DNA from 2 places in the Aminobacter sp. GW821-FHT11F06 genome. Region 2 is predicted to be linked to the other one. Evidence: riboswitches for the same ligand, from Rfam matches in the RefSeq annotation. Region 2 holds a riboswitch; the other holds the start of a gene.
What was found. A riboswitch is a leader RNA that binds a small molecule or an ion and turns the genes downstream of it on or off. The one in region 2 is predicted to bind S-adenosylmethionine.
Positions count from the first base shown of each region.

Region 1: linked by a shared signal. The riboswitch ahead of AC1RTB_RS04690 (O-succinylhomoserine sulfhydrylase) and the one ahead of metA (homoserine O-acetyltransferase MetA) in region 2 are both predicted to bind S-adenosylmethionine.

Region 1 is NZ_JBXARL010000002.1:50,401-65,733, forward strand. It holds gene AC1RTB_RS04670 (porin) at 1-875, shown strand, start outside; gene AC1RTB_RS04675 (hypothetical protein) at 1,193-1,390, opposite strand; gene AC1RTB_RS04680 (ABC transporter substrate-binding protein) at 1,584-2,360, opposite strand; gene AC1RTB_RS04685 (2'-deoxycytidine 5'-triphosphate deaminase) at 2,464-3,552, opposite strand; SAM riboswitch at 3,625-3,703, shown strand; gene AC1RTB_RS04690 (O-succinylhomoserine sulfhydrylase) at 3,745-4,938, shown strand; gene AC1RTB_RS04695 (CPBP family intramembrane glutamic endopeptidase) at 5,017-5,769, opposite strand; gene AC1RTB_RS04700 (TetR/AcrR family transcriptional regulator) at 5,868-6,461, shown strand; gene apaG (Co2+/Mg2+ efflux protein ApaG) at 6,637-7,029, shown strand; gene AC1RTB_RS04710 (Hsp33 family molecular chaperone) at 7,036-8,028, opposite strand; gene argF (ornithine carbamoyltransferase) at 8,150-9,067, opposite strand; gene AC1RTB_RS04720 (aspartate aminotransferase family protein) at 9,083-10,276, opposite strand; gene AC1RTB_RS04725 (GcrA family cell cycle regulator) at 10,629-11,147, shown strand; gene AC1RTB_RS04730 (magnesium and cobalt transport protein CorA) at 11,247-12,260, opposite strand; gene phoU (phosphate signaling complex protein PhoU) at 12,350-13,075, opposite strand; gene AC1RTB_RS04740 (ATP-binding protein) at 13,221-14,498, opposite strand; gene ppk2 (polyphosphate kinase 2) at 14,596-15,333, shown strand, end outside.
Region 2 is NZ_JBXARL010000011.1:68,336-83,668, forward strand. It holds gene AC1RTB_RS23310 (TIGR02302 family protein) at 1-1,572, shown strand, start outside; gene AC1RTB_RS23315 (glutathione S-transferase family protein) at 1,839-2,465, opposite strand; gene AC1RTB_RS23320 (hypothetical protein) at 2,573-2,749, shown strand; gene AC1RTB_RS23325 (DMT family transporter) at 2,951-3,892, shown strand; gene AC1RTB_RS23330 (response regulator) at 3,862-4,260, opposite strand; gene hpt (hypoxanthine phosphoribosyltransferase) at 4,327-4,869, opposite strand; gene AC1RTB_RS23340 (hypothetical protein) at 4,879-5,475, opposite strand; gene ftsE (cell division ATP-binding protein FtsE) at 5,714-6,373, shown strand; gene AC1RTB_RS23350 (cell division protein FtsX) at 6,366-7,379, shown strand; gene AC1RTB_RS23355 (YdcF family protein) at 7,463-8,176, shown strand; gene AC1RTB_RS23360 (lysophospholipid acyltransferase family protein) at 8,282-9,070, shown strand; gene AC1RTB_RS23365 (bifunctional transcriptional activator/DNA repair enzyme AdaA) at 9,057-10,115, opposite strand; gene AC1RTB_RS23370 (gamma-glutamylcyclotransferase) at 10,189-10,707, opposite strand; gene AC1RTB_RS23375 (DUF2125 domain-containing protein) at 10,864-11,862, shown strand; gene AC1RTB_RS23380 (prephenate/arogenate dehydrogenase family protein) at 12,011-12,946, opposite strand; gene hisC (histidinol-phosphate transaminase) at 12,950-14,062, opposite strand; SAM riboswitch at 14,215-14,292, shown strand; gene metA (homoserine O-acetyltransferase MetA) at 14,343-15,266, shown strand.

The sequences.
Region 1 (15,333 bases), on a different contig from region 2:
GCTTCCGCAAGAATGCCAAGGCACGCCTGAAGTTCGACGCGCGTTCGGAAACCGAATACGGCACGTTCCGCCGTTACATCGAGTTCGAGGCAAGCATCCGCAATGATGGCGGCTGGTCCGAGACTGCCAGCGGTGACAAGTGGAACGGCCTCAACAGCGAGGGCGGCACGGCTCTTCGTCACGCCTACTTCGAGCTCGGCGGCCTGCTCGTCGGTCACACCGATACCCTGTTCGACGGCGAACTCGACGGCGAGTTCGATTCGGGCGGCGGTGAGCGCATCAACCAGATCCGCTACACCTTCGACGCCGGCAACGGCATCGCAGTGTCGCTCGGCCTGGAAGAAGAGTCGGACAACTTCGACTACGTCCCGCTGGTCGTCGGCAAGGTTGCCATCACGCAGGGCTGGGGTTCGCTCGACCTGTTCGCCGGTTATGACAACGCCTACGAAGAGTTCGCTCTCAAGGCGGTCGCCAACATCAAGGCAACCGACGCCCTCACCCTGCAGCTGCTCGCAGCTTACGAGTCGGGCCCGACCTACTTCAGCATCAATCCGGGCGATGCGATCGAAGGTATCAACGGCGTCTACAACGGCTATGCATGGTCGGTCGCTGGCTACCTGAAGTACCAGGTCAACCAGAAGCTGGCAGTCGGCTTCGGCGGTCAGTACTTCGGTGATGCGCACGACAACAACCTCAGCAGGCTCTCGGTCGGCGGTGCCAACGACTGGGCCATCGGCGCGGTTGTCGACTACAGCATCGTCGAGAATCTCGATGCCAAGCTCGCCCTCAACTACAACGACGGCGACACCTTCAAGAACTTCAACAACGGCGACGGCGTAGTCAGCGGCTTCCTCCGTCTCGACGCTTCGTTCTAACCAAATCTCGGTTGGATGAAGAGGCCCGCAGTCGCCAGACTGCGGGCCTCTTTGCGTTTTGCGCGCCGATACGGATGCTGGCGTCCAGTATTCTCTAGGGCTTGATGCAGAACCGAAGGTCCGCGTAGCGAAAAGTGGGAACCGCTTTTCCGAAAAGATCATGCTCCATCAAGAAGATGGAGCGCCATTCCGGTTCAATCGGAATGGAACAGGCTCACATCGACCTGCGACAGCTATGCGGGGTTTCCGCAGTTGGAGCGGTTGCTGCCGAGTCGGCTGCGGGATCGCTCACCACCCGCTCCAGCCTTGCGCGCCTGCTACCTCCGCAGTTCCCGATTGTGGGGACCGCTGAAATCGCGAAGGTGCCTCTGCCCGGTGGTGTAGCCGAACCTCAGGCCGCCCGTGTCATTGTAGTAATTGGGCTGAAAGGCGCTGACGTAGTCGTAGTTGTCCGACATGCAGCCGGACAAAGGCATCATCAGGCCGATCGCCAGCGGGATGAAAACATAACGCATGGCCGTTACCTCCGATCAGGCAAATGATGCACCCGATCGGTCCAGTCAGCCAGCGGGTTCCAGTAACATTTTCAGTATTGGCCGGCCAAACAAGTATCTGATGCCAGCCGATCCCTTGCCGGCCCCAAGCGCATCAGGATTTCAAGCCCGCAGGCCGGACATCATCGACGCCCGGCCTGTCGCATTCAACCAATCAGTCCTTGGCGCCATAGATGTCGAAGTCGAAGTACTTCGCGTTGATCTTGGCGTAGGTACCGTCCTTGACGATGGCGTCGATCGCAGCGTTCAGCTTCTCGCGCAGCGGATCACCCTGGCGCACGGCGATGCCGGTCAGTGACTCGGTGCCCTTGAGGTCGCCGATCAGCTTGCAGCAATCCTGTCCGGTGGTCTTCATCCAGTCGACAAGCACAAACTTGTCCGACACCACCGCGTCGAGGCGGCCATTGGTCAGGTCGGACATAGCCTCATCCTGGGTCGGGTAGAGCTTCACGTCGGCGCCGGCCTTGGCGTAATGGTCCTCGGCATAGATGCTCTGGGTGGTCGACGCCTGTGCGCCGACTGCCTTGCCCTTGAGCGCGTCGGGCTCAGGCGAGGTCAGCGTGGAATCCTTCAGCGCCACCAGCGCCAGCGGCGTGGTGTAGTATCTGTTGGTGAAATCGACCTGCTTCTTGCGCTCGTCGGTGATGGTCATCGAAGCAACGATGGCGTCGAACTTGCCGCCCTTAAGTGCTGGAATGATGCCGTCCCAATCCTGCGTGACGAACTCGCATTCGACCTTCATCTGTGCGCAAAGCGCAGTGGCGATATCGACGTCGAAGCCGACCAGCTTGCCGTCCGCTGTCAGGCTGTTGAAGGGCGGATAAGCGCCTTCGGTACCGATCTTGAGCTTCTCCTGGGCCGATGCGGCGCCAAGGGTCAACAAGAGCGCTGCGAGCGAAGCTGCGCAAGCGAACTTCCGTGAAATCTGCATGATCCTCTCCATTAACCGGGCACTCTTTCCGAGCGTCCCTGCCTCCAGCCAATCACAGCGGCCAGCAATGGACAAGCAGACTAAGGGATAGGCCCAGCTGACCTTAGGTCATACGGAAATGCTTGGAGAGCTTCAGGCCCTGGGCCTGATAATTGGAGCCGAGATCGGTGCCATAGAGCGCGCGCGGGCGCGCCAGCATGTGCTCATAGACCAGGCGGCCAACCACCTGGCCGTGCTCCAGGATGAACGGCACTTCGTGGCTGCGCACTTCGAGTACCGCCCGGCTGCCGGTGCCACCAGCACTGGAATGGCCAAAGCCGGGATCGAAGAAACCGGCATAATGGACGCGGAATTCGCCGACGAGCGGGTCGAACGGCGTCATCTCGGCGGCGTAGAGCGGGGGCACATGCACCGCCTCGCGCGAGACGAGAATGTAGAATTCGTCGGGGTCGAGCACCAGTTCCTCGGCGCCGTGATTGTAGATCGGCTCCCAGAAATCGACGACGTCCTGGGCGGCGCGCTTGTCGACGTCGACAAGCCCGGTGTGATGCTTGCCGCGATAGCCGACGATGCTGCCCACCGTGCCGGCCAGATCGATGGACAGCGCAATGCCACCGCCCGAAATGTTGGGCGGATCCATCGCGACCAGCCGGTCGGACAAATGCAGTGCGTGAAGTTCGGCCTCCGACAGCAGCGCATTGCCCTTGCGAAAGCGGATCTGCGACAAGCGCGAGCCCTTGCGCGCGACGATCGGGAAGGTGCGCGGACTGACTTCGAGATAGAGCGGCCCGGTATAGCCGGCGGGGATCTTGTCGAACTCCTGGCCGCGGTCGGTCATCACGCGGGTGAAGATGTCGAGGCGGCCGGTCGAGCTCTTGGGATTGGCGGAGGCCGAAATGTCGGCCGGCAGAGCGAGGCTTTCGAGCAGCGGCACGATGTAGACGCAGCCTGTCTCCAGCACCGCGCCATTGGTCAGGTCGATCTCGTGCAGCTTGAGCCGGTCGAGCTTTTCCGACACCAAAGAATTGGGGCCCGGCAGGAAGCTGGCGCGGGTGCGGAACGCGGTTGCGCCCAGCCTGAGATCGAGGCTCGCCGGCTGGATCTGGTCGGCATCGAGCGGCGGCGCCAGAAGCGCGCCCGAGGCGAACAATGCCGCGATATCCTGATCCGGAAGAATGCCCGATTGCCGCAATTGCTCGCTCCTTTGGTATGAATGGTTTAGTCGACCCCACAATTGACGCAAGCAGGCTACGGGTCTAAAGGACTTTTATCCCGTGGTGATTTGGCCGGTCGGCTTGCAGCCACGTTAAACAAGTCGCTAAAAGGGCCGTCGATGGACCGGTTGCGACTTTCGCGACCGGTTTTTTTGTATTTGGATTTGGCTATGACCTCCGAAAAGCAGCGCAACTGGAAACCCCAGACCACACTCGTCCATGGCGGAACCCTCAGGTCCGGCTTCGGCGAAACCTCGGAATCGATCTTCCTGACCCAGGGCTATGTCTATGACAGCGCCGAAAGCGCGGAAGCCCGCTTCAAGGGCGAAAGCCCCGGTTTCATCTATTCGCGCTATGCCAATCCCACCGTCGACATGTTCGAAAAGCGCATGTGCGCGCTCGAAGGGGCTGAAGACGCCCGTGCCACCGCCTCAGGCATGGCGGCGGTCACGGCCGCGATCCTGTGCAGCCTCAAGGCCGGCGACCATATCGTTGCCGCGCGCGCGCTGTTCGGGTCGTGCCGCTGGGTTGTCGAGACGCTGGCGCCGAAATACGGCATCGAGGCAACGCTGGTCGACGGCACATCGATCGAGAATTGGGAAAAGGCGGTCCAGCCCAACACCAAGCTGTTTTTCCTGGAAAGCCCGACCAACCCGACGCTCGAAGTGGTCGACATCGCCGCTGTCGCCGCCCTTGCCAATTCGATCGGCGCGCGCCTGGTCGTCGACAACGTATTTGCCACGCCGATGCAGCAGAAGCCGCTCGAACTCGGCGCCCACATCGTCGTCTATTCGGCCACCAAGCACATTGACGGCCAGGGCCGCTGCCTCGGCGGCGTGATCTTGTCCGACAAGAAGTGGATCGACGAGAACCTGCACGACTACTTCCGCCACACCGGCCCAAGCCTGTCGCCGTTCAACGCCTGGACGCTGCTCAAGGGCCTGGAGACGTTGCCGGTGCGCGTGCGCCAGCAGACAGAGACCGCCGGCAAGATCGCCGACTTCCTGGCAAGCCGTCCGGAAGTGTCGCGGCTGATCTATCCGGGCCGGGCAGACCATCCGCAGGCCGACATTGTCAAGAAGCAGATGTCTGGTGGCTCGACGCTGATCTGCTTCGACCTCAAGGGCGGCAAGAAATCGGCCTTCGCCTTCGAAAACGCGCTCGACGTCATCCTGATCTCGAACAATCTCGGCGACTCCAAGAGCCTGATCACCCATCCGGCAACGACGACGCACAAGAGCCTTACCGACGAGGCCCGCGCCGAACTCGGCATCGACGACGGTACGTTGCGCCTGTCGGTCGGTCTCGAGGATGCCGACGACCTGCTCAACGACATCGAAGATGCGCTGAAGGCAACTCGCTGAAAGAATGGCGCTCCGGCCAGCCGGAGCGCCATTCCAGTCTGGACCGGCATGGGCGGTATCAACCGCCCATGCCGTGTTTCACATCCCCAGAACCGCGATCGCGGTCATCACAAGCGCCATACTGTTCAGTATTCCGTGGCCGATGATGCCGCACCAGGTGTTCCGCCGCCTGCTGACAAGCCAGGACAAGGCGAGCGCACAAATGGTCACCATGGGCAGCAAGGTGAACCAGAACCAGTGAAACGCGCCCCACTGAAGTCCGTGCACCAGCCATGCCTTGCGACCGAGCGACACTTCCTGGCGCGGCAGCAGATAGCCACGGAAAAGCAGTTCTTCTCCTGAAATATTCAGGACGAAGATTGCGATATGGACAAGCAGGAAATCCCACCTTCCTGCTGCTGGCTCGCCGAACACCGATCCAGAGACAGTCAGCGCGTCGACGAACCATTGCGGCATCCTGAATGGTACGCTCGATGCGATCATGGCTTGCAGCGGTTCCGTCGCCAGAACCAGCGAAAGCATGAACACCCCAAGGCCCGTGCCCAATGCGCAATCCTGCCAGCTCGGGCAGGTCAGCCTGAGCCGATCTTTCAACGGCACGTTCCCTCCCTCGCGCGCCAGCATCCCGAAGCAAAGCATCAGCATGACAAGAAACGAGCCGCCCAGGCAAAACAGGGCGGCATATGGCGCCTCCCAACCCCAGGCAATCAGCAACGGCATGCCTAAATAGACGGCGGCACCCGACATGATTGATGTCGCGGCAAATACAAGCGAGGACGTGGCGATGCCCGCGGGCGGCACGGATCGGGAATGGATGGCAAGTGCGGTCACAGATTAAGCTCTCCAAAGCGAGTGATCGCTCGCTTTAGTTTTCCTTGACCCCGACGTCAAGATAAGAGAGCGATTGCTCGCGTAATCGAGGGAAATTCGTGCCGCGCATATCGAAGGAAAAAGTCGCCGAACGGCGACGCCAGATTCTGGAAGCGGCGGAGCGATGCTTCGTCCGGCTGGGTTTTTCCCAAACGGCGATGAAGGACATCTGCGCGGAAGCCGGCCTCAGCATGGGAGGCGTTTATCGCCACTTCGAAAGCAAGGAGGCGATTGTCGAGGGCATGGTCGAAACGCTGCTGCCCAACGACTGGTTCTCTCGCTCGGCGACCAAGCCCGATGGCGATTTTCAGGAGGCCCTCATTGCGGACTTCATCGCCGGGATCGAAGTGCGATCACCGGGCCGCGATGCGGCCTGGCTCGAGGTCGTCAGCAGCGCCAGCCGCAACCGGCGCCTTCAGGCAATCCTGACAGCCCGGGCCAAGCGATTGGTGCAAGCTTTGTGCGAAGTGTTGGCGGGCGCCCGCGACTCCGGAGCAGTCGATGTCAACATAGATATCCCCGCAACCGCGCAGCATTTGCTTGTAGCGGTGGACGGGATCGCACTCATGCGGCTCGCCGACCCCGATCTGTCCGCCGAACAATGCAGGCAGTTGGTGCGCGACATGGTCAGTAAGCTCTTGAAGGCGGCCTAGACGCATACCACCAGATCATGGCAATGACCTGGTCAAGAGCTGCGGCGTAGCAATGCGTCGGTGCAGTGAAATACACTGCACATTCATCACAATCGGCGTGAATTCGCCAAACGACAGTTGACCCGCCGCCTCGCGCGGCGGACTCTGTCATCGTGCAGGCCAAGGAGCGCAGCATATGTATCGCGCCGTCACCCGCAACATCGCGGTCGAGGTCGAGCCCTTCTACCTGGAGGATCGGTCCGAGCCTTCGGAAAACCGCTACGTCTGGGGCTATCGCGTGACGATCGCGAACAACTCGGATGAGTTCGTTCAGCTCTTGTGGCGCTACTGGCACATCACCGATGCCGCAGGCCGGGTCGAGGAGATTCGTGGCCCGGGCGTGGTCGGCGACCAGCCCGAGCTCAATCCCGGCGACAGCTACCAATATGCGTCGGGCTGCCCGCTTTCGACACCGTCAGGCATCATGGTCGGGCGCTACACCATGCGCAACGAGGCGGGCGAGATGTTCGACATCGCCATTCCCGCCTTCTCGCTCGACCTGCCCAACGCGCGCCACAGGCTGAATTAGACCGGATTACTGGACCGGCGCGAACTCGGCCGGGTCGAATTCGTAGGACTTCGAACAGAACTCGCAAGCGACCCGAATGACGCCGTCTTCGACGCTCTCGATGATCTCCTCGGCCGTGAAGCCCTGCAGGATGCCCTTGATCCTCTCGCCTGAGCAGGAGCATTCGTCGGCGACGCGCACGCCTTCGTAGACGCGCACCCCATGTTCGTGGAACAGCCGGTAGAGCAACTTTTCGGCGCCAACGGTCGGGTCGATCAATTCGGTCGGCTCGATGGTCGCGACCAGCGCCAGGAGTTCCTGCCACGAATTGTCATCGGGATGCCCAGTGACATCGCGTTCGTCGCCATCGCCGCCATGAATGTCGGGCACGCGCCGGCGCTCGGGTGAGTCCGGCAGGAACTGCGCCAGAAGGCCACCGGCGCGCCAATGCTCGCGCGGGCCGCCTTCGGCCGGCAGGACGAGCTTTGCCACAGACAGGCGCACATCGGTCGGGATCTGCTCCGACTGACGGAAATAGGCGCGCGCCGCCTCTTCGAGCGTGATGCCATCCAGTTCGACAATGCCCTGATAGCGCGTTGTGTGCTCGCCCTGGTCGACGGTCAGCGCCAAAACGCCGGTGCCAAGCAGGTCCTCGGGCGCGGTCATGCCGGCACCGATCGCTGCCTCGACGCGGTCGGCGTCGAAACGTGCATAAGCGCGCAGCGAATGCGGCGTGGTGAAGTCGGCGACCAGCATGTCCACCGGACCGTCGGTGCGGGTCTGCAGGATGAACTTGCCGTCGAACTTCAGCGAGGTGCCGAGCAGGACGGTGACCACACAGGCCTCGGCCAAAAGCCTGGCCACAGGTTCCGGATAATCGTGCCGTTCAAGAATCTGGTCGAGCAGCGGGCCGAGCTGGACTGTGCGGCCGCGCACGTCGAGCGGCTCCACCGCGAATGGAACAACATGGTCGTCGCCGGCGAACCCAAATTCGCCGAGCTTGCGTTCGGTCTCAGCCACTGGAACTTATCCCGTATGATTGGCTCTGCGACCCTCGGGCCAGCCGATGGTCGCAGAACAAGGCGTTAACGCCAATAGGTTGATTTGATCCCGCACCAGATAGGGGCGGCGCATCAAGCATTCAAGCGCCCAGGCACCAGGCAAGCACGGCCTTTTGGGCGTGGAGCCGGTTTTCCGCCTCGTCGAAGACCACCGAATTCGGACCGTCGATGACCTCGTCGGTGACTTCCTCGCCGCGATGGGCCGGCAGGCAGTGCATGAACAAGGCGTCGGGCTTGGCGAGCTTCATCAGATCGGCATTGACCTGGTAGGGCAAAAAGACGTTGTGGCCACGAGCACGGTGCTCCTGCCCCATCGACACCCAGCAATCGGTGACGATGGCATCGACGCCGCGCACCGCATCCTCGGCCGAACGGGTCATCATCACCTTGCCGCCATTGGCGCGGGCCCAGTCGATGTATTTCTGCTCCGGCTCGCTGCCTTCGGGCACTGCGATGTTGACGTTGAAGCTGAACCGGGCGGAAGCCTCGAGCAGCGAATGCAACACGTTGTTGCCGTCGCCGGTCCAGGCAATGGTCTTGCCGCGCACCGGTCCGCGATGTTCCTCGAAGGTCAGGATATCGGCCATCAGCTGGCACGGATGGGTGTCGTCGGTCAGGCCGTTGATGACAGGAATGGTGGCGCTTTCGGTCAGCTCGATCAACCGGTCATGGGCCGTGGTGCGGATCATGATCGCGTCGACATAACGCGACAGCACCTTGGCGGTGTCGGCGATCGACTCCGAGCGGCCGAGCTGCATCTCGGTGCCGGTCAGCATGATGGTCTCGCCGCCGAGCTGGCGCATGCCAACGTCAAACGAGATGCGCGTGCGGGTCGACGGCTTGTCGAAGATCATCGCCAGCACCTTGCCTTCGAGCGGCTTGGATCGTTCGCCGGCTTTCAGGCGCGCCTTGCGCACCGCCGCATCGTCCAGAATCCCGCGAAGGTCGCTCCCGGAAAGTGCCGAGAGGTCGGTGAAATGGCGAATCCCGCTGGTCATGTAACTTCCTTGGGTTCAGCCGCCGTTGGCGGCGGCCTTGGAGAGGCTGGCAGCTCCGGCGCGAATGCGCGCCAGCGCCTCTTGGATGTCGGCGTCGGTCGTCGTCAGCGGCGGCAACAGGCGCAGCACATTTTCGCCCGCAGGCACAGCAAGCAGCTTCTGGTCGCGCAGCGCCATGTTCACCTTGGTGTTGGGCATGGCGCATTTGATGCCGAGCAGCAGGCCGGTGCCGCGGATCTCCTCGATGACATCGGGGAACTCGTCGGCGATGGCGGCCAGGCCCTGCTTCATCAGCAGCGCCTTGCGGCTGACCTCTTCGAGGAAGCCGTCTTCGAGCACGACGTCGAGAACTGCATTGCCGACGGCCATGGCAAGCGGATTGCCGCCAAAGGTGGTGCCGTGGACGCCCGCCGTCATCGCCTTCGCTGCCTCTTCGGTGGCGAGGCAGGCACCGACCGGGAAGCCGCCGCCGATGCCCTTGGCGATTGCCATCAGGTCGGGCGCAACGCCCGCCCATTCATAAGCATACAGCCTGCCGGTCCGGCCGATGCCGCACTGGACTTCGTCGAAAATGAGCAGCAGGCCGTGCTTGTCGCATAGCTGGCGCAGGCGCTTCAGCGACTGCGTCGGGAACGGGCGGATGCCGCCCTCGCCCTGCACGGGTTCGAGCATGATCGCCGCCGTCTCGGGGCCGATAAGCTTTTCGGCAGCATCGATGTCGTCGAAGGCAACCTGGTCGAAACCATCGACCTTGGGGCCAAAACCTTCGAGATATTTCGCCTGGCCGCCGGCGGCGATGGTCGCCAGCGTGCGGCCGTGGAAGGCGCCTTCAAAGGTGATGACGCGGTAGCGCTCGGGATGGCCGTTGACATACTGGTAGCGGCGCGCGGTCTTGATCGCGCACTCGATCGCTTCCGCGCCCGAATTGGTGAAGAAGACGCGGTCGGCGAAGGAGTTTTCCGCCAGGCGTTCGCCCAGCCGGCTCTGGCCGGGGATCTGATAGAGGTTGGAGACGTGCCAGAGCTTGGCGGCCTGCTCGGTCAGCGCTTCGACGAGATGCGGATGGCTGTGGCCCAACGAATTGACGGCGATGCCACCAGCAAAATCGAGATATCGCTCGCCGTTCTCGGTGATCAGCCAAGAGCCCTCACCTCGCTCGAAAGCCAGGGGTGCACGAGCAAAGGTCTCGTAAAGCGCCGATCCGCTCATTATATGTCGCTCCGAACCCGGAAAATCAAAAAGCCGCCTCAAAGCGGCGGCCTGCGGCTATATCAGGTTTTTCTGCCATGAAGTCAACGAAAACGTCACATAGGCTGACGTGATCCACCCCACCCGTTGCCATGTGGCCACGCTACATCGGCAAGTTGGGGAAAACCGTAAAAACCGAATCGCAAAGACCCCCGCGACTCTTGTCACGGACTCCGCGCATCGATAATTGTAATTGAGAAATAACTAGATTTCGTGCGGCGGACATATTCACCTAATAGATGTGGTGTCCACCCGGCTTGCCGGGCCGGAAATGGATTCCGCTTTCCGCACGTTAAATCAGGAGCACGGTCTCATGAACTGGACTGACGAGCGGGTCGAACTTCTCAAGAAACTATGGTCGGAGGGTCTGAGCGCGAGCCAGATCGCAGCCCAACTGGGTGGCGTGAGCCGCAATGCCGTCATTGGCAAGGTTCACCGCCTGAAGCTGTCGAGCCGCGGGCGCGCCACGGCGGCACCGGCACGCCAGAAAAAGACGACGCAAGCTACCACCGTAACCAAGTCGGTGCAGCGCACGATGGCGACGACGCGCACTGTGACCGCAAGCATCGGCGCCACGGCATTGCAGGCGCAGTTCGACGTCGAGCCGGTTGCCCGCCACTACATCCGCCCGGTCGAGAATGTCGTCGTGCCGATCTCGCGCCGCCTGCAGCTGGTCCAGCTCAGCGAGCGCACCTGCAAGTGGCCGAACGGCGATCCGCTGAGCGAAGACTTCAACTTCTGCGGCAACGACGCCGCCGAGAGCGGGCCTTATTGCGGCTATCATTCGAAACTGGCTTTCCAGCCGGCCTCCGAGCGTCGCCGGTCGCGCTGAGCGAATAGCGAATAGCGAATAGCGGAGATTTTTAGGGTTTCGGATCGTCAAGGCGATCCGAAGCCTTTTTTCTATTCGCTACTCCCTACTCGCTTCCCTTCACAGCCAGCCGTTCTTCTTGAAGCGCCAGTAGAGCACCGAGCAGATGGTCACGATGGCCAAAAGCACGGTCGGGTAGCCGTAGGCGAAATGCAGCTCCGGCATGTCGGCGAAGTTCATGCCGTAGATGCCGGCAAGTGCCGTCGGCACCGCCAGTATCGCGGCCCACGAGGCGAGCTTCTTGGCGATAGCGGTCTCCTGGCTCTGGCCGACCAGCAGGCTCGCCTCAAAGGCGAAGGCCAGCACCTCGCGCAGATTGTCGACCTTTTCCAGCACGGTGCGGATGTGGTCGGTGACGTCGCGAAACAGCGGGTGCATGGCCGGGCGCAACTGCGGCAGGTCGGCACTCGTCAGGCGCCGACAGACCTCGACCAGTGGGCCAGCGGCATTGCGCAGCCGCAACAGATCGCGGCGCAGCATGTAAAGCCTCTCGATGTCTCTTGAGGTCATCGGTCGCGCCAGAACGCCATCTTCGATGACGTCGACCTCGTCTTCAATCTGCTCGAGCACCGGCATGTAGTTGTCGACGATGAAGTCGAGGATGGCATAGAGGATGAAGTCCTCGCCCTTGGCGAGCGCGGCGGGACAGGATTCCCAGTGCTGGCGCACGGCGGCATAGGACGTCGAAACGCCGTGACGAACGCTGACGATGTAGCCCTTGCCGACGAAGATATGGGTTTCGCCGAAATCCACCCTGCCCTGCACGAGCTGGGCCGTGCGCGCGACGATGAACAGCGCGTCGCCATATTGCTCGATCTTCGGCCGCTGGTGGGGATGCTCGGCATCCTCGATGGCGAGGTCGTGGAGGTGGAACTGCTGCTGGACCCGCAAGAGCAGTTCGCGGCTGGGTTCAAGCAGGCCGATCCAGACGACGTGGCCGTCCCTGGCCGCCCAATCGCCGGCCTCTTCGATGGCGATATCGGCGATGCGACGCCCGCCAAGATAGACGCTGGAAGCGACGACGCCGCTTTCCAGTTTGGGGTCCTTGTCGAACTTCCTGGCAAGTTCGGTCATGCTGCACCCCTGCGGAGCATGAGCCCCGCCGATCGAGCATCAGTCTAAACCTTTGCTACCCCGCACAGAAGAGCCTGTTTGCTCCGGGCTCAGCCCGGCTTGCCTTCGCCAGACAGGGTCACGCGATGGCTCTTGTCTTCCTTGGGGCGTTCGGGCGGCATCTGCTCGCCGGTGACGATGTAGTAGATCGTCTCGGCAATGTTGGTGGCGTGGTCGCCGATACGCTCGATGTTCTTGGCCACAAACAGCAGATGCGTGCAGGGCGTGATGTTGCGCGGATCTTCCATCATGTAGGTCAGAAGCTCGCGGAACAGCGAGGTGTACATGGCGTCGATCTGTTCGTCGCGGTCGCGCACGAAGCCGATGCGCTCGACCGAACGCGAGGCATAGACGTCGAGCACTTCCTTGAGCTGGGTCAGCGCCAGTTCGGCCAGCGCCTCCAGGCCGCGGAACAGGCTGTTGGGCTGGCGCCCCTCGGCCACCGCCGACACGCGCTTGGCGATGTTCTTGCCGAGGTCGCCGACCCGCTCGAGGTCGGCCGAAATGCGGATCGCACCGATGATTTCGCGCAGGTCGGTCGCCATCGGCTGGCGCCTGGCGATGATCAGGATCGCCTTGTCGTCGATCTCGCGCTGGGCCTCGTCGAGCAGAACGTCGTCCTGGATCACGCGTTGGCCAAGCGCCGGGTCGGCATTGACGAGTGCGGCGATCGCCTGGTCGACCATGCGCTCGGCCTGGCCGCCCATGGCCGCGATCTTGCGGGCGAGATATTTCAACTCTTCGTCATAGGCGCTGACGATATGAACGGACTGCATTTCTGCTCGGGCCTTCCTGCAAAGCGGATGAATCATGCCTTTGAATCCGCAACCCTAAGCTAGCTGCGTGACGGAATAAAGAAACCGCTGAAACAACCGGTTTTTGCGATAGCCGGCTGGTCAAGCCAAGACGGCAAATCGCCGTTCAGACCAAGGGGAAATGCACAGTGAAGGCAGCGCCCTCGCCCAGCTTCGAGCGGATCGACAGCCGCGCGCCGTGCCGCGTCAGGATATGCTTGACGATGGACAGGCCCAGCCCCGTGCCTTTCTGGGCGCGGCTGGTTTCGACATCGGCGCGATAAAAACGCTCGGTGATGCGCGGAATGTGCTCGGCGGGAATACCAGGGCCGAAGTCGCGGACGGTGACCTCGAACTCCGGCTCGCCGCCTTCGCTGGCGCGCTGCATCGTAACAAGCACACGCCCACCCGACTGGCCGTATTTGCAGGCGTTTTCGAGCAGGTTCTGAAACACCTGAAACAGCTCGTCGCGGTCGCCGTGGACCTCGAATGGCCCGTCGGCGAAATCGCGTTCGATGACCACGCCGGTCTCGCCGGCGAGTGGGGCGAGCGACGCAATGACAGCCTCGACGGTCTGGCGCAGATCGACGCGCACGCCGGGCTTGAGATAAGGCTTCATCTCCAGCCGCGACAGCGACAACAGATCGTCGATCAGCCTGGCCATGCGGCCGGTCTGGTTCTGCATGATCTGCAGGAACTGGTCGCGCGCATTGGGATCGTTGCGGGCAGGCCCACGCAGCGTCTCGACAAAACCGGCGATCGAGGCAAGCGGCGTGCGCAGTTCATGGCTGGCGTTGGCGATGAAGTCGGCGCGCATGCGGTCGATGCGGCGCGCCTCGCTCTGGTCCTTGAAGGCAAGCACAAACAGCCCGGTGCCGCGCCCCACCGCGGAGGCAGTAACGCGATAGACCCGTTCGAAGGGCACGCGCTCGACATAGTCCGTCGCCTGCCCATTACCTTCGCCGCGCAATACCGCTTCGATCAGTGCCTGCATTTCCGGCGCACGGAACTTCAGCAACAATGGCAGCTCGGGCCTGATCGCGCCGAAGGCGGTTTCGGCGGCAGCATTGGCGTGTACGACCGTGCCGTCGCGGTCGAAGATGATGAGCGGATCGGCAACCGCCGCCGCCAGCTTTTCGCCCGATAGCCTGTCGAGCGGCGAGCGTTCGACCCGCGCGCTTGCTTCGGCAAGCCGGCGTGCCGCCGGCGTGCGCGGCGCAGCGAGCGCGAACAAGACAAGGGCCGCGATGGTCAGCGCCGTGAAGGTCACTGAGGCCGCACCGAAGAAATGCACAGCAAGAACCGCGATGATCGCTGCCACGAGCATCCAGCGGTTCTGGTAGAGCCGGCCGGCCGTCAGCCTCGCCGTCCGCCTTGCCCTCGTCTGCGTGCTGGTCTCAGCCATACGAACTTTCCGCCGCGACAGCGCCTTCAAGAAGCCTCTGGACCGCTCCCAAGCCACCCAATAGCATGACTTGCCGAGCTGGAAAGGTGCCGAGGTCATGAAAAAAGACAAGGAAAGCAAGAAGGACAATGCCGCCGAAGCGGTGCTGAAGGTCGATGCCGTGCCAAAGGCCGGGCCGATCGAGGTCAAGATCGGCAAGGACGTCAGGTCCTTCGACGTTGACGACCCCATCTTGCCGGACTGGATCGACAAGAGGGCGCTGAAGTCGGGCAACTATCCCTATGACGACAAGCTGCCGCAGAAAGAATACGATCAGACCATCGAGCAGCTGCAGGTCGAACTGGTCAAACTGCAGGCCTGGCTGCAAGCCACCGGCAAGCGTGTTCTATCGGTGTTCGAAGGCCGCGACGCCGCCGGCAAGGGCGGCACGATCTTCGTATTGCGCCAATACATGAACCCTCGCACGGCGCGCAACGTGGCGCTGACCAAGCCGACCGAGACCGAACGCGGCCAATGGTACTTCCAGCGCTATGTCGCCGAATTCCCGACATCAGGCGAATTCGTCACCTTCGACCGCTCCTGGTACAACCGCGCCGGCGTCGAGCCCGTGATGGGCTTTTGCACGCCCGAGCAGCAGCGGCAATTCCTCGACGAGACGCCGCATTTCGAAAAGATGATCGTCAATGAGAACGTCCACTTCTTCAAGTTCTGGCTCGACATCAGCCAGGAGATGCAGCTCAAGCGCTTCCACGACCGGCGTCACAGCCCGCTGAAAAGCTGGAAGTTCTCGCCGATGGACATAGCCGGCATCAGCAAGTGGGACGACTACACCAAG
Region 2 (15,333 bases):
TCAGCCAAGGGCGAATTCGCCCTTGATCAAGCCCAGTCGCCAAACGCCCGTCCGCTTTATGGCGCACCTGAAATGCCGCTGACCCTGCCCCGTCGCGGCGCGGCCAAGAAGCCGGTCAAGACCACACGCGACCTGACCGAACATGTCTGGGCCGGCGCGCCGGTGACGCTGACGCTGCAGGCGGTGGACGATGCCGGCCAGGAGGCCAAAAGCGAGACCAAGACCTTCATCCTGCCCGAAAAGCCCTTCACCAACCCGCTCGCCCGGGCGGTGATCGAACAGCGGCGGCTCTTGGCGCTCGATGCCAATGCCAAGCCGCGCGTGCTCGATCTGATGGACGCGATCACGCTGCGCCCCGAAGACACGATCGACAATCTTTCGCACTATCTCGCGCTGATGAGCGCGCGCACCCGGCTCAAGATGGCCGGCTCCGACGACCAGTTGCGCGAGGTGGTCAGCTATCTCTGGCAGGTCGCGCTCGGCATCGAGGACGGCAATCTGTCGGCGGCGGAAAAGCGCCTGCGCCAGGCCCAGCAGGCCTTGCAGGACGCATTGGAGCGCGGCGCCAGCGACGAAGAGATCGACAAGCTGATGGCCGAACTGCGCTCGGCGATGGACTCCTTCCTGCGCGAGTTCGCCCAACGCGCCCAGCAGAACCAGAAGTCGGCGCAGTCGCAGCAAGGCCAGGAACTGCGCCAGAGCGACCTGCAGCGCATGCTCGACCAGATCGAGAACCTCGCCAAGTCGGGCAATCGCGACCAGGCCAAGCAACTGCTGTCGCAGCTTCAGGACATGATGAACAACCTGCAGGCCGGCCGGCAGCAGAATAGCCAGCAGGGCCAGCAGAATTCCGAGATGCGCCAGCAGATGGACAAGCTTGGCGAGCTCATGCGGCGCCAGCAGCAGACGATGAACGAGACCTTCCGCATGGACCAGATGCAGCGCGGGCAGCAGCCCGGCGACCAGCAAACCGATCCATTCGGCGACAATCGCGACCCTGGCCAGCAGCAGGATCGCCCGGGGCAGCAGGGGCAAGACCAGCAAGGCCAGGGCCAGCAGGGCAAGCCGATGACCCCGCAGGAATTCGCCGACGCGCTGAAGCAGTTGCAGGAGGGCCAGGGCCAGCTGGAAAAGGACCTCGAAGCGCTGATGAAGGGCCTTGAGGGGCTGGGCATCAAGCCGGGTCAAGGTTTTGGCGAGGCGGGAGACTCGATGAAGCAGGCCGAAGGCGCGCTCGGCAAGGGCGAAGGCGATCGTGCGGTTGGCCATCAGGGCCGGGCCCTGGAAGCGCTGCGCAAGGGCGCCCAGGACATGATGCAGCAGTTGCAGGCGATGCAGGGCGACCAGGGCACCACCGGTGAAGGCGGCCGCCAGCGGAACTCGGGCCGCGACCCTCTTGGCCGGCCGAGCGCCACCGCCGGTCCAGACGATGGCGATACAGTGAAGGTGCCCGATGAGATCGACGTGCAACGTGCGCGCCAGATCCTCGACGCGATCCGCAAGCGCCTCGGCAACGCGCTCAGCCCCGAGCTGGAGCGGAGTTATCTCGAGCGCCTGCTCGAGCTGAAGTAGCCAAGCGCCCGATCCTTCGCGCCCCCCTCTGTCCTGCCGGACATCTCCCCCTCAAGGGGGGAGATCATGCCGTCATCTTGCGCTTCGCGAATCTCCAGCGTCGATAGCTACTTGTTCCGCAAAGATGCAAAGGCGAACCTTGAGGCCGGAGCTGCTGATCTCCCCCCTTGCGGGGGAGATGTCCGGCAGGACAGAGGGGGGTGCGAAGATGCACGACGCTGAAAGTCCTACCCCGCGCTCACACTCAGCTACCGCCCTCCCCACCCTCAGCCCGGAACCATGCCCGCTTCTTGCGCCAGTTCGAAATCTTTCTGGCTGGAGCGCTGGAAGGCGGGCCTTGCCGAAAGCCTGTCGAAATACTCCAGGAAGACCGGCTTTTCAGGCAGGACCTTCATCACGCGGATGCCGTAGTTGATGCCGCCGCCGATCTGCGTGTCGGCCGCCGTAAAACGATCGCCTGCAATGTATGGCCGCGTAGAAAGGGTACGTTCGAGATTGGCGACCATCTCGGTGAACGAACCATAGGAATAGCCGCCGCCCATGAATTCATGTCCGTGCGCCTTGGCGGCCAGAACCGGATCGAACACCGCATCGGCATAGGCGAGCCAGGTAAGGTATGGCCCACGCATCTTGTCGCCGATAGCGGGCGCCAAGCCGGCTTGCGGAAAGGCGTCGCTGAGATAGTTGCAGATCGCCGCACGCTCGGTGACGACCACGCCGTCATGGATGATCGCTGGCACCTTCTTGTTGGGCTGGATCGAACGGTAGTCTTCCGGTGCGCCGCCCGGCGCGCGAATGTTCACCTTCTCGATCTGGTAGGGCACGCCGAGCTCTTCCAGAAGCCACAGGATCGTTGATGAACGAGACCAGGGAGCGTGGTAGAAGGTGATCATGCTTTCTCTCCTTTTTTATGGCCCCCAAAACTAGCACGGCGCTCCTGACAGCAGTTTGTCAGGAGTAACATCAGGATATTCGATTGGGCCAGCGATCAGTGGTGCTGATGGAAAACATCGCCGATCGCATCGGCCATGATGTCGACGGCTTGGCTTTTGGCGCGCGGAATTGGAACACCACGCCTGTTGTACAGATCTGGCCAACACCGGACGCCTCGATCATCCGCGGCAATTGTAGGACTGTCATGATTTCAATTCGCTTGCATCGTTTCAAAAGCCGATGAATAGTCTGGTTACCCATTGGAAGGTGGCCGTCAGATGCGGCTACGGACTGGTAAGTACCGTCCTCACTTTCACCCGCCGCGACCTTCACGGCGGGTATTTTTTTGGCTGGCCCAACAGGAGGCTGCGACAAGCGCTCTCGCCTGGCTCCGACCCAAGATAGAACTGACAGACGACCTCATACGACAGGCCACGCCGACCTCATGCAGAATAGAACGCTTCTCGGCATCCTGTGCCTCTGCCTGGGCGTGCTGGTGTTTTCGATCCAGGACGCGCTGATCAAGGCGGTTGCCGGAACCTATCCGGTCAGCGAGGCGCTGCTGATTCGCGCCATGGTGGCGCTGCCTATCCTGCTTGTGATGGTGCATCGCGATGTCGGCCTGGCAGCGCTCGCCTCGCCCAACTGGCGTTTCCTCGCCACGCGCTCATCGATCCTGTTCATTTCCTACTGCGCCTATTATCTGGCGATCCCTGCCCTTCCGATCGCCGATGCGGCTGCCCTGTTTTTCCTGGCGCCCTTGCTGATCATGACAATGGCCGGCCCCTATCTTGGCGAACGGGTGCCGTGGCAGAGCCTTGCCGCAGGCGCTGTCGGGCTGCTCGGCGTCATCGTCATGGTCAATCCGGGGTCTGGCGTTTTCGAATGGGCGGCATTGTTGTCGCTGGTCTCGGCGTTTCTCTACGGATTCTCGCAGTTGATGGCGCGCAAGATCGGCGTCACCGAAAGTGCCACGACAATGGCCTTCTATCAGAACGCCGCCTATCTCATCGGCGCGGTGGTGATCACGGCGATCTTCTCGGCAACGGGATTCCACAAGACCGGCCACCCAAGCCTCGATTTCCTGATGCGGCCATGGGTCTGGCCGAGCCTGCGCGACTTCCTGATGATGGGCGCCTGCGGCGTCATTGCCGCTGTCGGCATGGTGCTGCTCGGACAGGCCTACAGGCTGACGCCAGCCAACAAGGCTGCGACGTTCGAATATACCGGCCTGCTGTGGGCGCCGCTGTTGGGCTTCTTGTTCTTCGCCGAAATCCCCGGCAGCGGCACCGTTGTCGGAGCGCTTTTGATCGTGGGTGCGGGTATCTTCGCGCTCAATGCCGGCGGACGGGCGCCTCAGGCAGCGCCGGCGAGTGCCACCGACTGATTCGTCCTTGCCAGCGCCAACGAGACGCGGTCGCGGATATCAGCGAGCGTGAACGGCTTTTGCACGACATCGATGATGATGGCGTCGAGCTCTTCGGCGCGCTCGCGCTGGTCGGCATAGCCGGTCATCAACAGGATCGGCAGGCCGGGATAGGAGCGGGCTGCCGCCTGCGCCATCTCGATGCCGTCCATCTCCGGCATGCGGATGTCGGAGACGACAAGGTCATAGATGCCGAGCTCGGCATGGATGCAGTCGAGCCCCTGCGCGCCATCGCAGGCGACATCGACTTTATGGCCGGCGCGTTCGAGCGCGCGGGCAGCGAGGGTGCGGACGGACTCGTCGTCCTCAACGATCAGAAGTTTTGCCATGCCGCGATATTTGCCGCGACAGGTTGACGATTTCTGAAGGTCGAAGACCGGAGGCGTCAAAAAAACTCAAGCTTCGCCTTTGACCACACCGACGAAAGGCAGCTCGCGGAAGGCGTGCGCCACGTCCATGCCGTAACCGACGACGAAATAATCCGGGCAGTCGAAACCGACATAATCGGCATCGAGATCGGTCTTGCGGCGCATGCGCTTGTCGAGCAGCACGGCGATCGAGCAGCTCTTGGCGCCGCGCGACATCATCAGCTCGCGGGTGAATTTCAGCGTCTTGCCCGATTCGAGGATGTCATCGATCAACAGCACGTCGCGGCCGGCGACCTCGTTATCGATATCCCGCAGCACGCGGACCTCGCCGCTGGTCGTGCCGGCGCCGTAGCTGGAGATGAAGATGAACTCGACTTCCGGCGACAGGCCGACATCGTGCATGGCGCGGATCAGATCGGCGGCGAAGATAAACGAGCCCTTGAGCACCGAGATGACCAGAAGGTCGGTGTAATCGTGCGCCGCGATGTCCTTGGCGAGCTCGAGATTGCGCCGTGCGATCGCCGAGGCGGAGAACAGCACTTCGATTTCCTTGTCGCGCACAACTGGCATGACAGCATCCTATTCCGAGAAAGCGACCGTGACGGTCTTTATCCCGTTCATAGGCACGTCGAGCCGGCTCGAAAAGGCCCATCTTGCGCCGGGAGCCACCGCAACAGCCCCCGTCCCCAGCCTGTAGCGCAGGATTTTGCCGTCATTTCCGGCCACTGCGATGTCGATCGGCGGCAAGGATGCGGGGCTTTTGCCGTCATTGAACGCGGCACCATCGACAAGCAGCACCGGCTTGCGGCCGGAGCTGTCGATGCGTGAAATGACGTCAGCGATGCGCAGTTCCTGTGCCTGCCAGGACAGTGGAAACGCTGCCGCACGCACGATGGCGTGCCCACCCGACACCCAGAATGTCATTGCCGCCAATGAGATACCGGCAACCCAGAAGACCGGCCCGCCACGCCCGGAGCTCGCGTCAGCAGCCATGCGAGCGGACCGCAGCATCTCCATTCCGCCCACGTCTGCCGCCTGGTTGGCGAAAGCGGGCTGGTCGACAGATGATTCGTTGGCGGGCTGCGAGGGCGTCACGACCTCGAAATCGGCGTCGATAATGTCGGCTGGAACCACACGCGACGGCTGGGCGAATGTGTCGCGGCCTTCCGCGGTCATGATTTCGCCGGAAACCGGGCGTGCTTTCCGCTGCTCAGCCATCAGACCCCTTAGACATTTTGCTGAGAGGGGGTAAACGGAAATGGTTAATGCTTCGCCACCGAGGGACTTTCGCGCCTCGCCCCGGACGGAAACTTAACCGTCCGTTAACCATGCGGACCCATGGTCGTCTCTTAGAAACGGGCGGCCAGGGTCCCGATGAATCTCAGTGGATTCGCAAGTTCAAGGTCTGCAGCACGTGATCCGCTTCGAGAATGTCGGCCTCAGATACGGAATGGGACCGGAGATCCTGCGTGACATCTCCTTCCACATTCCCGAGCGCTCGTTCCAGTTCCTGAGCGGGCCATCGGGTGCGGGCAAGACCACCTTGCTGCGTCTGCTGTTTTTATCGCTCAAGCCGACGCGCGGGCTGATCAGCGTCTTCGGCAAGGACCGCTCGCGCATTACCCGCGCCGAGCTGCCTTTGATGCGCCGGCGAATCGGCGTGGTGTTCCAGGATTTTCGCCTGCTCGACCACATGACCACCTACGAGAATGTGGCGCTGCCGCTGCGCGTGCGTGGCCGCGAGGAAGCGAGCTACCGCACCGACGTCACCGAACTGCTGAAATGGGTCGGCCTGGGCGAACGCATGCATGTGCTGCCGCCGGTTTTGTCTGGCGGCGAAAAGCAGCGCGCCGCAATTGCCCGCGCCCTGATCGAGCAGCCCGAGATCCTTTTGGCCGACGAGCCGACCGGCAATGTCGATCCGCCGCTCGCCCGGCGCCTGCTTCGCCTGTTCATCGAGCTCAATCGGCTTGGCACCGCCGTGGTGATCGCCACCCACGACCTCGGGCTGATGGACCAGGTCGACGCCCGACGCATGATTCTCGCCGGCGGAAAGCTCGACATCTATGACTGAAGCCCCCGCCGACGACCGCGCTCACGACGAAGAGTTCGAAGACGAATTCGAAGATGCGCCGCTGCAACAGCAGCCGCCACGGGCGCAGCGCAAGACCGCCCCCATCGTGCCATCGCAGAACGTCGCCGGACGCGCGCTGGTGCTGGTCATCGCCATCATGACCTTCCTGTCGTGCCTGACACTCGGCGCGGTGACGCTGGTGCGCGACACGGCCTCGGTGTGGGAAAACCAGATTTCGCGCGAGGCAACGATCCAGATCAAGCCAGTCGAAGGGCTCGACATGGAGGCGGCATTGGAGACCGCAGCCCGCATCGCCAGCGAGTTTGCCGGCGTCAGCAGCACGAAGATCGTTGACCGCGAGGCTACCGCCCGCCTGCTCGAACCCTGGCTTGGCTCTGGCCTCAACATCGACGAATTGCCGGTGCCGCGGCTGGTGATCGTCACCATCGACGAAAACAACCCGCCCGATTTTGCCGCGATACGCCAGGCGATCACGCCGAAAGTGCCGACCGCCACGCTCGACGACCACCGCACCTGGGTCGATCGGCTGGTGGCGATGGCGCGTACCACTGTGACCATCGGCACCGGCGTGCTGGTGCTGATGCTGGCCGCGACCGTGCTTTCGGTGGTGTTTGCGACACGTGGCGCCATGGCTGGCAACGGCCACATCATCGAGGTGCTGCATTTCGTCGGTGCCGAGGCCGGCTTCATCGCCTCCGAATTCCGCCGCCACTTCCTGTTGACCGGCATGAAGGGCGCGGCCGCCGGCGGTGTTGCCGCGGTGATCGTCTTCATCGTCTTTTCCTGGTGGTCGTCGCGCAATCTGGCGACCCCGGAAGCCGACCAGGCAACCGCTTTGTTCGGCAACTTCGCCATCGGCGCCAACGGCTATCTCGGCGTTGCCGTGATTGTCGCGGTGATCGGTGGGCTGACCGCCGCCACCTCGCATTTCACTGTCGTCAGCTATCTCGGCGACATCGATGCGCACCAGCCGGACGGGTTGTAGTCACGGATGATTTCAAACCGTCATAGAATGTGCATAAATAGGCTCTGCAAAAGCCGCAATCCCTGCTTAACCATGGTTTCGTGATGGGACAGAACGCGCTCGCCGCATCGGGGACGGTTTCAGGAACGAAATTCTACCCGGCCAGGCTTAAGCCGCGCCGGAGACTAGTTTTTTTGCGCCGCATACTGTTCATCCTGGTTGCCGCAGCCTTTATCTTCACTGGGGGCTTCGCCCTTTTTGCGACTCACGTCAGCGGCTTGACCACCCCCGCCGACCCCGCCAAGGCCGACGCCATCATCGTTTTGACCGGTGGCCAATCACGAATCGACGCTGCCCTTGGCCTGCTCAAGGCCGGCAAGGGCCAGCGCCTGCTGATCAGCGGCGTGCATCCTTCGGCAACGCGGCGCCAGCTGCAGCTCGCCACGCGCGGCGACAAGGCGCTGTTCAACTGCTGTGTCGACATCGACCGTGCGGCGCTCGACACCATCGGCAATGCCGAGGAAAGCGCCAAATGGGTCGAGGGTCATGCCTATGAGCGCGTCATTCTGGTCACCAACAACTATCACATGCCGCGCAGCCTGCTGGAGATGGGGCGGCTGCTGCGCCACGCCAGCCTGGAGCCCTACCCGGTCGTCAACTCCAGGCTCGACGACGGCATCTGGCTGACCAAACCCGAGGCATTCCGCGTGCTGTTCACCGAATACAACAAGTACCTGCTGGCTCTGGCGCGCGGCATCGTGCCGATCAAGCCGTCGGCTGACAGCGAGCTTGTGGAGCAGGCCCAGGCAGCCGAATAAGGCCAACCCTGCCCTAAAGACGCCAACAGCCGCCACGCGCCGTTTTCCTTTTTGGACGGCTTGGTGTAACCAACGGCAAAATCCGTCCTCAGGCGCTCCTCAACAATGCTCTATATCCGCTCGCTGGCGTTCAACTTCGTCTTCTATGTCAGCCTGGTCGTCCAGATGATCCTGTGGACGCCCTACTACTTCCTGTCGCCGCGCCATCGCGCCTGGTTCGTGCCGAAATTCTGGGCGCGCACCAGCCTTTGGCTGCAAGAAAAGATCGCCGGCACCAGGAGCGAAGTGACCGGCATCGAGAACCTGCCCGAGGGCTCGTTCATCCTGGCGCCCAAGCACCAGTCGTTCTGGGATGCGATCGCCTTCTTCCCCTATCTTCGCGATCCGCTTTACATCCTCAAGCGCGAGCTGATGTGGATTCCGTTCTTCGGCTGGTACATCGCCAAGATGAAGATGATCCCGGTCAATCGCGGCAAACGCTCGGTGGCGCTCAAGGCGGTTGTCGTTGCGACCCGCAAGGAGATGCAGAACGACCGCCAGCTGATCATCTATCCCGAGGGCACCCGCCGCGCGCCAGGTGCCGAGCCGGCCTACAAATGGGGCATCGCCGAGCTCTATTCGGCACTCAACTTGCCGGTTGTTCCGGTCGCCCATGTCGCCGGCCTGTATTGGCCGCGACGCAAGTTCCTGCGCTTCCCCGGCACCATCAAGGCACGTTTCCTGCCGCCGATTCCAGCTGGCCTGGACAAGGAAGAGTTCATGAGGCGCCTGATCACCGAGACCGAGGCCGCCTGCGACGAATTCCTGATCGAGGCAGCAACGTCGAAAAACCCACCCGCCATGCCGCCAACGGCGGTAAAGCGGCTGAAGGAATTGGGCGTTACCGTCGGCTAGCCAGCCGCCGCTCATGTTCAAGCAGCCAGCGCTTGCGCCAGAGGCCGCCGCCATAGCCGGTGAGGTCGCCGCTGACACCAACCACGCGATGGCAAGGAATGACGATGGCGATCGGGTTGGCGCCATTGGCGCGGCCAACCGCACGCACAGCAGGCGGATTGCCGATATCGGCCGCGAGGCCTGAATAGGTGGCGGTGGTGCCGACCGGAATCTGCCGCAGCCCATCCCAGACTTGACGCTCGAAGGCCGAGCCTTGTGGCGCAAGCCGGGCGGCGAAGCTTGACGATTTTCCCGCGAAGTAATCGCCAAGTTCAGTCGATATCTGGTCGATAGGTGCGGCGCGACCAAAGACGATGGCCGAACCTGTGGCGGCCTGCAGCTTGGCGACTTCGGTCGCCAGCGCCTTTCGTTCCAGAAATTCGAGGATATGCAGCGCATGCGCGTCGGCAATCGCAATCATCGGGCCGATCGGGGTTTCGATCCAGTCGGCCTTGAGCATGGTCTTGCCGCGCAGTTTGGCCGGGGCTTCGCCGAGCATCCTTGTGATCGCCGCGCGAAATCCGCTGCCTGAATCGAAACCTGCATCGATCTGCGTGTCGATGACGCTGTCGCCTGATGCCAGACGCTCGGTCGCCTGGCCGAGGCGCCGCAGCCTCGCCATTTCGAGGAAACTCATGCCGAAGCGCTTCTTGAAGGCGCGCCTCACCGTCGAGGCATCGAAGCCCATGGCGATAATGTCGGTTTCCAGCCACCGCCGCTCCGGATCGCTGTCAAGCGCATCGACGAGTGTTGCCACAAGCGGTTCCGGTTCGCCGGTGCCCATCATCGGACGGCAGCGTTGACAGGGGCGAAAGCCGGCATGCAGGCATTCGGCCGTGGTGTCGAAGAACTGCACGTTTTCGCGCCTGGGCTTCCGTGCGGCACAGGTAAGCCGGCAGAAGATGCCGGTTGTTCGCACACCGACATAGGCAAAGCCGTCGTAAGCCGCATCGCGCGCAATGAGGGCGTCATAGAGCGTATCGTCGTCAGGGCGTTGGAAAAGCATGACGAATCCTTAGCGCGAGTCCACGCCGAGTGCCGCCGAAAAACGGGCGTTGATTTCGCCTCCTGACATCGCACTATTTGCCGACAAGCCGTGCCACTTCTTCCAGCCAGTGGTCGCGAATGCCGAGCGCGCGCAAATGCTCGACTGTGCTTGCGACATAATCCTCGTTGCGGCCGGATTGCCCGACCGCTCCGGTGACGATCTCGGCGGCATGTGCCGCGTCGAGATTGCCGGCATATTGGTGGTGGCTGCGGTCGGCGATGTAGCAAACTGCCTGTACCTTCTCGCCATGGTCGAGCTGTACGGCAAGCGAGCGCTCGAGATAAACGCTGGTGACAAGCTCGCGCTCGCGCAGATAGGCGAGCACCTCGCCACTGAGATCGCCAGGGACGCGAAAAGCGAGGCCGACGCATGAGCCGCCACGGTCGAGGCCAAGCACCAGGCCCGGCCGCTGCTCGGTGCCACGATGCACAAAGGAGCGGATGCACAGCGAGCGGCGAAAGCCCATCAGCCGGGCGCGGCGCGTCTCGATATGCGCAAAACCTGGCCGCCACATCAGCGAGCCATAGCCAAAAACCCAAAAATCGCCCATATCGCCAAGCCTGTTGGTGTTTCGCGGGTTTCCCGCTTACAGCGCCGCGCGTCCTATCGGACGCGCAAAGGACGCTGTAACACTTTGAATCTGTGCATGATCCTTTCTGAAAATCGGTTACGATTTTCGGCGTCATGCACTAACGAGAGCCCGAGCATGACGTCAAGCCAAGAACCAAAACCGAACTACAGCCGCCGTTTCCTGTGGCTCGGACTTTTCATCGTGCTTTTGTTCGGCGGCTACAGCGCCGGTTGGTTCTGGTTTGCCGGAAAGGCCGAAAACGAGGTCCGCAAGGCGATCGCCGGCTTGAGCCGCGACGGCGTGTCGGTTGAATGCGCGGCCCCTACGATCAAGGGCTTTCCGTTCCGCATCGGACTGTTCTGCGACAGGCTGGACTATGAGGATTCCGCCCGCAGGATTTCCGCCAGCGCCGGCAACCTGCGCACCGCAGCCCAGATCTACCAGCCAATGCGCACCGTTCTCGAACTCGACGGGCCGCTGCGCATAACCGCGCCTGACCTGCCCCAGCTTCAGTTCAACTGGGACCTCCTGCACGCCAGCGCCCGCATCGCCAATCCCCTACCCGAGCGGATTTCGGTGGAAACGCGCAAGCTGAGCGGCCAGGCCGCCTTCAGCGACGGCGCACCGACACCGCTGTTCACGGCCGAGGAAACCCAGACGCACCTGCGTCCGAACGGTACCAACCTCGACCTGGCCGGAACCTTCACCGGGCTCGCCATCGACCCAGAGGCGATCGATGGCCGCACACTGCCCAGGCTCGACGGCAGCGCCGACACGACGCTGAACAATGGCGTTGCCCTTGTGACGAGCAGGCAGCCTGTCTTGCGCGGCCAGTCGGGCACGATCCGTTCGATGACGCTGACATCAGGTGGCAGTGCTGGTGTGGCACTCAGCGGCCCATGGTCGATCGATACCGACGGGCTGGTCGACGCAGACCTGAAGGTGATTGTCCAGAACCCGCGCGAACTGTCGCGCATCCTGTCGGATGTCATCCCCGAGCAGCGTCAGCAGATAGGATCGGTGTTTTCAGGGCTTGCCTTGCTCGGCGACGCCCCGAGCCTGCCGCTGAAGATCGTCAAGGGCAAGGCGACGCTCGGCTTCATTCCGCTGGGGATGGTGCCGGCGGTGAAGTGAGTAGTGAGGGCAGTATGGCAGTAGGGGAATAAGGCAGTAAGGACTGTGCCCTGAGGCAGCGGGCGGAGGGTTATACCTACTGCCCTACTGCCCTACTGCCCTACTGCCCTACTGCCCTACTGCCCTACTGCCCTACTGCCCCAATCCCCTAGCTTTTCACCGGATGCTCGATCGCCTCGCGGCCGAAGTTCGGCACATCGACTTCCTGGCCGGCCTCGATGATCGAGCGGCGGATGGCGCGGGTGCGGGTGAACATGTCGAACAACTTGTCGCCGTCGCCCCAGCGGATCGCCCGCTGCAATGAAGCGAGATCTTCGGAGAACCGCGCCAGCATTTCGAGGATCGCGTCCTTGTTGTGCAGGCACACGTCGCGCCACATCGTCGGATCGGAAGCCGCCAGTCGCGTGAAATCGCGGAAGCCGGACGCCGAATACTTGATCACTTCCGACTTGGTCACCGCTTCGAGATCGTCGGCGGTGCCAACGATGTTGTAGGCGATAATGTGCGGCAGGTGCGAGACGATCGCCAGCGTCATATCGTGATGCTCGGGGTCCATCGTGTCGATGTTGGAACCACAGCGGCGCCAGAACTCAGACAGCTTTTCCAGTGCCACCGGGTCGGTATCAGGCAGCGGCGTGAAGATGCACCAGCGGTTTTCAAACAGGTCGGCGAAACCGGCGTCGGGGCCCGACTTTTCAGTACCGGCAAGCGGGTGGCCGGGGATGAAGTGGACACCTTCCGGGACATAGGGCTGCATCTGGGCGATGACCGAAGCCTTGGTCGATCCGACATCGGTGAGGATGGCGCCCGGCTTGAGCACGGATGCGATGTCGCTGGCCACCGCGCCGGAGGAGCCGACAGGCACCGAGACGATGATCAGGTCGGCGTCCTTGACTGCAAGCTTGGCATCGGTCGCATAGCTGTCGCCGAGGCCGAGTTCTTCGGCACGCGCGAGCGTTTGCGCGCTGCGCGTCGAGATGGCGATGTGGCGGGCCAAGCCCTCGCGCCGGATGACCCGGGCAAGCGAGGAGCCGATCAGGCCGATGCCGATGAGGGCGATCTTTTCAAAAAGGGGATCGGACATGGTTCAACTTTTCAGAAATTCGGTGAGTGCGGCGATCACGCCGCGATTGGCCTCTTCGGTGCCGATGGTCATGCGCAGCGCATTGGGGAAGCCGTAGCCGGCGACCCTGCGCAGGATATAGCCGCGCGCGCTGAGATACGCGTCGGCCGCCTCAGCCGCGTGCTTGGCATCATCGGGGAAGTGGATAAGCAGGAAGTTGCCGACACTGGGCGTGACGCGGAGGCCAAGGGCCGTGAACTGCTTGACCAGCCATTCCGCCCACTGCGCGTTGTGCGCCACCGTGCGCTCGACATGGCCGCGGTCTTCCATCGCCGCAACACCTGCCTCGATAGCCGCCGCATTGACGTTGAACGGCCCGCGCATACGCTCCAGCACGTCGATGATGTGCGAGGGCGCATAAATCCAGCCGATGCGCAGACCACCCAGACCGTGGATCTTGGAGAAGGTGCGCGTCATCACGACATTCTCGTTGCCCGCGACCAGTTCGACGCCCGCCTCGTAGTCGTTGCGGCGGACATATTCGGCATAGGCGGCATCGAGCACAAGCAGTACGTTCTTGGGCAGCGCCGCATGCAGGCGACGCACCTCCTCGAACGGCATGTAGGTGCCGGTTGGGTTGTTGGGGTTGGCCAGAAAGACGATCCTGGTCTTCGGCGTCAGCGCCGCGATGATGTTGTCGACACTGGCTTTCTCGGCATCTTCCTTGGCAACGACGGGAATGGCGCCGGCAGCCTGGGTGTAGATCTTGTAGACCATGAAGCCATGCTCGGTGTAGACGGCCTCGTCGCCCGGCGAGAGGTAGCTCTGGGCGAGCAGGCCGAGCGCTTCGTCGGAGCCGTTGGAGCACAAGATGTTGGCCGGGTTGAGCCCATGGGTCGTAGCGATCGCCTGCCTCAGGCGCAGCGACGACCCGTCGGGATAATACTCCATCTTATGCGCCAGTTTCTGGACGGCCTCGATGGCATGGGGCGAAGCGCCCAGCGGGTTTTCGTTCGACGAGAGCTTATGGACCTTGGTGACACCTGCGCCGGCGGTGCTCTTGCCGGGCACATAGGCTGCGATTTCCATGATGCCCGCGCGGGGTTCGGGGCGAATCTGCTCAGGTGCCTTGGTCATGTCGAAAATCCTGGATTGGCGCCTCCGGCCGGAGGTCGCAGCGGGAATACCGCCCGAGGCACATAATGTCGAGAAAAACCGGCAATTGTGGCCGCTCTGGCGCCCCATTTGGGTCGCAGTTGACGCAATCGGCCGCCAGGCGTAATAGCAGCACATAGACCCGTGGTGATTTGGCCGGTCGGCTTGCAGCCACGTTAAACAAGTCGCTAAAGGGCCGTTTGCGATCCGTAAACCGGCTTTGCGACAGCAATGCCGGTTTTTGTTTTTTGGAGTTCGCACAGTGCCGATCAAGATCCCGGATCAACTCCCCGCCCGCGAAGTGCTGGAAAAAGAGGGCGTGTCCATCATGGACGAGCAGACCGCCCTGCGTCAGGACATCCGTCCGCTGCAGATCGGCCTTCTCAACCTCATGCCCAACAAGGTGCGGACGGAGACCCAGTTTGCGCGGCTGATCGGCGCCAGCCCGCTGCAGGTGGAACTGACGCTGATACGTATCGGCAACCACAAGGCCAAGAACACCTCAGAGGAACACCTCATCACCTTCTACCAGACCTGGGAAGAGGTGAAGGATCGCAAGTTCGACGGCTTCATCATCACCGGCGCGCCGGTGGAGCTGCTACCCTTCGAGGACGTGACCTATTGGGACGAACTCAAGCAGATCCTGGACTGGACGACGACAAACGTCCATTCATCGTTCTTCATCTGCTGGGGCGCGATGGCCGCCGCCTGGCATTTCCATGGCGTTCCAAAACACACGCTGGAGGAGAAGGCCTTCGGCGTTTTCCGCCACAACAACAACGCGCCTGCCTCCCCCTATCTCGCCGGCTTCTCGGACGACTTTGCCATTCCGGTGTCGCGCTGGACGGAGGTCCGTGCCACCGACATCCCCGAAGGCTCCGGGCTGGAACTGCTGATGGAATCGGAAGAGACCGGCCCCAGCCTGCTCGCCGAGCAAGCCGCCAACCGGCTCTACATGTTCAACCACATCGAATATGACTCGACCTCGCTCAAGGAAGAGTACGACCGCGACGTGGCCGCCGGCGTGTCCATTGCCGTGCCGCACGAATATTATCCCGATGACGATCCTCAACGCCGGCCGCTCAACCGTTGGCGCTCGCATGCGCACCTGCTTTTCGGCAACTGGATCAACCGGGTCTACCAGACCACGGCGTATAACCCGGAGAACATCGGTAAAAATCGTTAGCCGCTTCAATCATGACCGCGCTCGACGCTGAGCGCGGTCCTTCGAAGCGCGGGTGATCCTGGAACTT